3 regions of the Streptomyces sp. NBC_00464 genome follow, and region 3 is predicted to be linked to each of the others. Evidence: riboswitches for the same ligand, from Rfam matches in the RefSeq annotation. Region 3 holds a riboswitch; each other region holds the start of a gene.
What was found. A riboswitch is a leader RNA that binds a small molecule or an ion and turns the genes downstream of it on or off. The one in region 3 is predicted to bind S-adenosylmethionine.
Positions count from the first base shown of each region.

Region 1 (2,197 bases), 2.9 Mb from region 3:
GCAGAAGTCGGCGACAAGGTCGGCGGTGCCGCGGCTGCACACGTCGTCGATGAGCCGGTCGGCCAACTGCTCGCAGTGGCTGCGGATCTGGTGCGGATCGGCTCCTTCGAGGGCCGGCCCGACCATCCGGACGTGGCGCCGGTGCTCCTCCCCCGCGCTGAAGTAGATCGACGGCATGGGGCGCCCCACCATGGGCAGCAGCGGCCAGTCGTCGGGAATGTGCGGCCACTGGTTCCACAGGCCGACATCGCGCGGGAACAGTTCGCCGTCGCTGGTGACTTGATGGAGCTCGCGGTACCCGACGACCAGCCAGGCGGGGAACCCGCCCGGAAGTTCCACGGGGACGACGGGCCCGTGATCACGCCGCATGGTGCGGTAGACGGCCTGGGGTTCGGCCTGGAACCCGGGCCCGTCAAGTGGCACGGCCCCGGCGTGAGCAGGACAGCCCGGAGGCGGAGGAGAAGGAGGGGACGTCGGCGCGGGCTCGGCGGAAGAAGGGCGCGTCATGAGTCCTGACTCCTGTGGCGACAACTGCAAGCGTCACGATCATGCGATCAACGCATGGCCACTATAAGGATTTTATGTGACGCCGGAACTGTCAACGGCGGTCAATCCCACACCCTGAACGGAACAACGGGACGACATCTCACCACAATTGACGATCATCGCGATGTACCGCCCCGCGCAGGGCCGCTCTCGCACGCATCCCCGCCCCGGACGGAACCTCCCTCGCACAGATCTCCGCCCTGGAGAGCGACGTTGACCAGCCCGGCATCCCTCTCGCCGCCATCTCCGCCTTCGCCCTCCACCAGCTTCAGCGCATGCCAGCGCGCCAGCCAGTACACCCGTCCGCGGTGATCGGCGAGGGACTCCCGCAGCGCGCCAGGGGCATGCGTCCAGACCGCTGGAAGGTCACCCGCGTAATCGAAGGCGGGACGCAGTTCGACCCAGCCGTCGTCGCCGACGTCACCGGAGGTGAGCAGGACCTCGACGGCCTGCCCCGGCTCCTGCCGGCACTTCTTGGCGTGGATCCAGTGCACGCGGTGGCCCGCGGCAAAGCGGGAGCAGTCGTCGCTCCGCACGGAGTCGTTCTGAGCGAGATGACGCAGCATGGTGAGGTTCGCCTTCCGGGATGAGGACCCCGAGTGCCCTGCACCGCGGTCCGCTGTTCCCCGTACCCTGCGCACGGGGCAGGTCGTCACCCGGAGCACCCGCAGCGGAGCGGGGTGCCGTCCAGCAAGCCGGGGCTGTGCGCTGGAACTCATGACCCACCCACGACTCTAACCCACGCAAACGGCACGGCCCGACGGGTGGTCAGGAGTGCGCGGCGCCCGGCAACGGGCACCACGCAACCCCGGACCACCCGCCGGGACGAGGTCGCTCACCCGGTGACGAGACCCGGGTCGCTCGAACCGGCCCGGCCGGTCTCGACGTGTCCGGCGAAGCGCCGCAGGAAGGTGGCGTCCACGTCGGAGACGACGGTGATGTCGTACCAGTTCTTGCTCCCCCGCAGGTCAAGCTCGTGCTTCACGGTCGCGCCCGCACGGACCGCGAAGGTCTGCACCCCTCCCCCGTACCCGACGGCACTGCGTACGGTCAGACGCACGGTCGCCGAACCACCGTTGACGAAGGTCAGCTGAAGCCCACCGGTGGCGGCATCATGACGGGCGGTCACCTCCGGGCCCACTGCCTTGCCGTCTGCCCGGAAGGTGCGCAGGAATCCGTTGGGACCGTGGACGGTGAGGTCGGTCACGCCCTTGGAGTAGGCGGTGTTCCAGCTGTCCGACAGCGACTTGCCGGCCTCGGTGGTGTACGTCCAGGGCCCATCGGTGCGGTTCGCCGAGGTCACCAGGAACTGTGCCCCGGCGGCGGCGCCGCCGCTGAAGGTGAGGCGGTACTTGCCGGTGGCCGTATCGGCGGCACCGTCGACGACGGGCGCGTAGCGCAGCGGCCGGGTGGGCCGGGCCCCCTTCTCCTGCTTGGGCACGCTGCCGGTGGCGGGCGGCGCGGGGACGTAGTCGGGGTGCCGGAGGCGGTCCGGAGGCTCGTACGCATCGGTCGACGGAAGCGGGACGTCCGAGGTGTCCGTACGGCGGAAGTCGAAGGCTGAGGTGAGATCACCGCAGATGGCGCGCCGCCAGGGCGAGATGTTGGGCTCGTGCACACCGAAGCGCTGCTCCATGAAGCGGATCACGGA
Region 1 is NZ_CP107899.1:344,113-346,309, forward strand. It holds gene OG912_RS01495 (cytochrome P450) at 1-507, opposite strand, end outside; gene OG912_RS01500 (hypothetical protein) at 663-1,112, opposite strand; SAM riboswitch class IV at 1,160-1,269, opposite strand; gene OG912_RS01505 (phosphocholine-specific phospholipase C) at 1,382-2,197, opposite strand, start outside.
Region 1: another riboswitch for S-adenosylmethionine. It lies ahead of OG912_RS01500 (hypothetical protein); the one in region 3 lies ahead of thrC (threonine synthase).

Region 2 (2,197 bases), 2.6 Mb from region 3:
GCGGCGAAGGCCCGCGCGGAGCTCGGCGCGCCGACCACCTTCAACATCCTCGGGCCGCTCACCAACCCGGCCAAGGTGCGCTCGCAGGCGATCGGCGTCGCCGACCTGCGGATGGCGCCCATCGTCGCGGGCGTCCTCGCCGAGCGCGGCAACTCCGCACTCGTCTTCCGCGGCGACGACGGCCTCGACGAGCTGACCACCACCGCGACCTCCCGCGTCTGGGTCGCCAGGAACGGCGTGGTGCGCGAGGAGGCATTCGACCCTCGCGACGTCGGCATCGACCTGGTGCCGGTGGAGGCGCTGCGGGGCGCCGACGCCTCGTACAACGCCGATGTGGCCCGCCGGCTGCTCGCCGGGGAGACGGGCCCGGTACGGGACGCCGTCCTGCTCAACTCGGCGGCGGCGCTCGTCGCGCTGGACCCGGGGGAGGGCACGCTCACCGAGCAGCTCACCGCGGGGATGGCGAAGGCCGCCGAGTCCATCGACTCGGGCGCGGCAGCCGGGGCGCTGGAGAGATGGGTCGTGGCCAGCAACGCCTGAGAGTGCGGCGTACGGAATGTGAGGCAGGGCGCAGTCCAGATCATGGACTGCGCCTTGCGCGTTCTCGTAGGTATGGCAAGATGCTGCGCAGGTCATGAGTGACAGCGACTACGGCCCCGGCCCGCTGTCCGGCAACCCTCCGTCCGTGGCGGGGTGCCCCGGGTGAAGACCAGGCCGCAGGCAGCGAGGTCTGCGGCAAGCGCGGACCCCTCGACATCGTGAGATGTCCACCCGTGGGGTCCTGGTCCTCAGGGAGCCTCTTGTGAGCACGCGAATGCGATAGGGCTTTTCGGCCCTACTCCGCACACCCTCTTTCTTCCTTCCGTGCTGCCGCGTATCCGCAGGCACACGGAATTCGCCTGCCTGTTACGGGAGTTCGTCATGTCTGTCTTCACCGCTGCCACCGACCGGTCCATTTGTGCGCCGCTGCCCGTTCTGGGCAAGGATGTGACGGTTCCGCTGGTCACCGGCGGTGAGGTCACCTACGCCGCGCTGGACTACGCCGCCAGCGCTCCGGCCCTGCAGCGGGTGTGGGACGACGTGGCCGCGTACGCGCCGTACTACGGCAGCGTCCACCGTGGCGCCGGCTACCTCTCGCAGCTCTCCACGGACCTCTTCGAGTCCAGCCGCGTCACGGTCGCGGAGTTCCTCGGCTGCCGCGCCGACGACCAGGTGATCTTCACCCGGTCCACCACCGACTCGCTCAACCTGCTCGCCGCCGCACTGCCCGCCGACTGCCAGGTGTTCGTCTTCGAGACCGAGCACCACGCCTCGCTGCTGCCCTGGCGCGATGCCCGGGTGACGTACCTGAACGCCCCGCGCACTCCGGACGAGGCCGTCGAGACGCTGGAGCGGGCCCTCGCGGGCCGTGACCCCTACGGCCCCGCGCTGGTCTGCGTCACCGGCGCCTCCAACGTCACCGGCGAGCTGTGGCCGGTCAAGGAGCTCGCCGCCGCCGCGCATGCCCACGGCGCCAGGATCGTGCTGGACGCCGCCCAGCTCGCCCCGCACCACCCCGTCGACATCGCGGAGCTGGACGTCGACTGGGTCGCCTTCTCCGGCCACAAGCTGTACGCGCCGTTCGGCTCGGGCGTCCTCGCCGGCCGTTCCGACTGGCTGCGCGACGCCGAGCCCTACCTGGCGGGCGGCGGCGCCTCCCGTACGGTCGCCCGGCGCACCGACGGCGGAGTGGATGTCGCATGGCACACCACCGCCGCCCGCCACGAGGCCGGCTCGCCCAATGTCATCGGCGTCTACTCCATCGCCTCGGCCTGCAAGGCGCTCACCGAGGCCGGGTTCGACAGCCTGGTCGCCCGGGAGCAGCAGCTCGTCAGCGCGGTCCGGGCCGGACTCGCCGAGGTCCCCGAGGTCAAGGTGCTCTCGCTGTTCGGTGACGACGCCCCGCGGGTCGGCGTCATCTCCTTCGTGGTGGAGGGCTGGAACAGCTCGCACTTCGCCGCGGCGCTCTCCGCCGAGTACGGCATCGGGGTGCGTGACGGACTGTTCTGCGCCCACCCCCTCGTGCGCACCCTGCTCGGCAGCGACCCGCAGGACATCGGGGAGTGCGGCGCGCCTGAGGCGGAGCCGGGCCAGAAGTCCCTCAACGCCATCCGGGTCAGCTTCGGCGCGGGTACGCCGGACGAGCACATCGAGCGCT
Region 2 is NZ_CP107899.1:5,829,429-5,831,625, forward strand. It holds gene trpD (anthranilate phosphoribosyltransferase) at 1-540, shown strand, start outside; SAM riboswitch class IV at 631-748, shown strand; gene OG912_RS26220 (aminotransferase class V-fold PLP-dependent enzyme) at 922-2,197, shown strand, end outside.
Region 2: another riboswitch for S-adenosylmethionine. It lies ahead of OG912_RS26220 (aminotransferase class V-fold PLP-dependent enzyme); the one in region 3 lies ahead of thrC (threonine synthase).

Region 3 (2,197 bases):
CGAGCAGGCCCAGCTCCACTCCGTAACCGACCGGGAAGGGCAGCCGCTCCAGGAGCGAGCGGCGCACGGCGTACTCGCCGCCCAGCGGCTGGACGAAGCCGGCCAGCTGCGGCCAGTGCAGATTGAGCAGCGGCCGGGCCACCAGCTCGGTCACACGACCGCCCTGACCTGCCGTGTTGCCGAGCGGGCGGTCGTACATCGCCTTGACGAACTGCACGTCCGGGTCGGTCAGCAGCGGGCCGACGATGCCGGAGACGAAGTCCGCCGAGAAGTCCTTCAGGTCCGCGTCGATGAAGCACACGATGTCGCCGCCGGTCACCAGGAGCGACCGCCAGAGCACCTCGCCCTTGCCGGGGGCGGCGGGGACGCGGGGGAGGATCGCGTCGCGGTGGACGACCCGGGCGCCCGCCCGGCGGGCGACCTCGGTGGTGGCGTCCGTCGAGCCGGAGTCGATCACCACGAGCTCGTCGACCAGCCGGACCTTCTCCATGAGCTCGCGCCGGATCGTCGTGACGATGTCCCCGACCGTCTCGGCCTCGTTCAGCGCAGGCAGCACCACACTCACGCCCGGCCCGTGCGCGCCGTTCCTGGCGTCCAGCAGACGGTCCAGCGGACGGTCGGCGGCTGACCAGGAACGCCTGGTCAGCCAGCGTTCGACCTCTTCCAGCACGGTCGATACTCCCTGTATGTGATCCATCTCGCGGTACGGACGACTATCTCAACAGTCCGGTGCTTCGGTTACAGTCTTGAACAACGCAGATGGCCGTCGCATGCCGGGGTCCGTCCGCCGATAAACGCCTGGATCCATGGTCCAGTGCCACAGCGCTCATCCAGAGGGACAGAGGGAACGGCCCGTTGAAGTCCCGGCAACCCTCCCGCCGACCGCGAGGTCAGGTGGGGAAGGTGCCAATTCCGTCTCGTGACGAAATGCGTCGCGAGGAAGATGAGGAGAAAGGGCCTCGCCATCATGGCTGTTGAGACTGTTGCAGCAAACACCGAATCTTCCGTGGACCTCGGTCCCGCCGCGGCGCTTTCCTGCCGCGAATGCGGAGAGCGATTCGCACTCGGTCCGATTTTCGCCTGCGCGTCCTGTTTCGGGCCGCTCGAAGTGGCGTACGACCTGCCGAGCGGCTCCCCGGACGAGCTGAAGAAGCGCATCGAGGCCGGACCCAACAACATCTGGCGCTACGCGCCGCTGCTGCCGGTCCCGTCCGATGTCGCGGACAAGCCCAACATCAACCCCGGCTTCACCAAGCTGGTCAAGGCCGACAACCTCGCCCGCGAGCTGGGCGTCACCGGCGGTCTGTACGTCAAGGACGACTCCGGCAACCCGACGCACTCCTTCAAGGACCGCGTCGTCGCGATCGCCGTCGAGGCCGCCCGCGCCTTCGGATTCACCACCCTGTCCTGCTCCTCCACCGGCAACCTCGCCGGCGCCGTCGGTGCCGCCGCCGCCCGTGCCGGTCTGCGCAGCTGCGTGTTCATCCCGCACGACCTGGAGCAGGGCAAGGTCGTCATGGCCGCTGTGTACGGCGGTGAGCTGGTCGGCATCGAGGGCAACTACGACGACGTCAACCGCTTCTGCTCCGAGCTCATCGGCGACCCGCTCGGCGAGGGCTGGGGCTTCGTCAACGTCAACCTGCGCCCGTACTACGGCGAAGGGTCCAAGACCCTCGCGTACGAGATCTGCGAGCAGCTCGGCTGGCGGCTGCCCGACCAGATCGTCATCCCGATCGCGTCCGGCTCCCAGCTCACGAAGATCGACAAGGGTCTCCAGGAGCTGATCAAGCTCGGCCTGGTCGAGGACAAGCCGTACAAGATCTTCGGCGCCCAGGCCGAGGGCTGCTCCCCGGTCTCCTCCGCCTTCAAGGCCGGTCACGACGTGGTGCGGCCGCAGAAGCCGAACACGATCGCCAAGTCCCTGGCGATCGGCAACCCGGCCGACGGCCCGTACGTCCTGGACATCGCCCGCCGCACCGGTGGCGCCGTCGACGACGTCAACGACGAGCAGGTCGTCGACGCGATCAAGCTGCTGGCCCGCACCGAGGGCATCTTCGCCGAGACCGCGGGCGGGGTGACGGTCGGCGTGACGAAGAAGCTGATCGAGGCCGGCCTGCTGGACCCGTCGCTCACCACCGTCGTCCTGAACACCGGTGACGGCCTCAAGACGCTGGACGCGGTGGCCGCCACCTCGCAG
Region 3 is NZ_CP107899.1:3,247,323-3,249,519, reverse strand. It holds gene OG912_RS14385 (glucosyl-3-phosphoglycerate synthase) at 1-670, opposite strand, end outside; SAM riboswitch class I at 824-950, shown strand; gene thrC (threonine synthase) at 968-2,197, shown strand, end outside.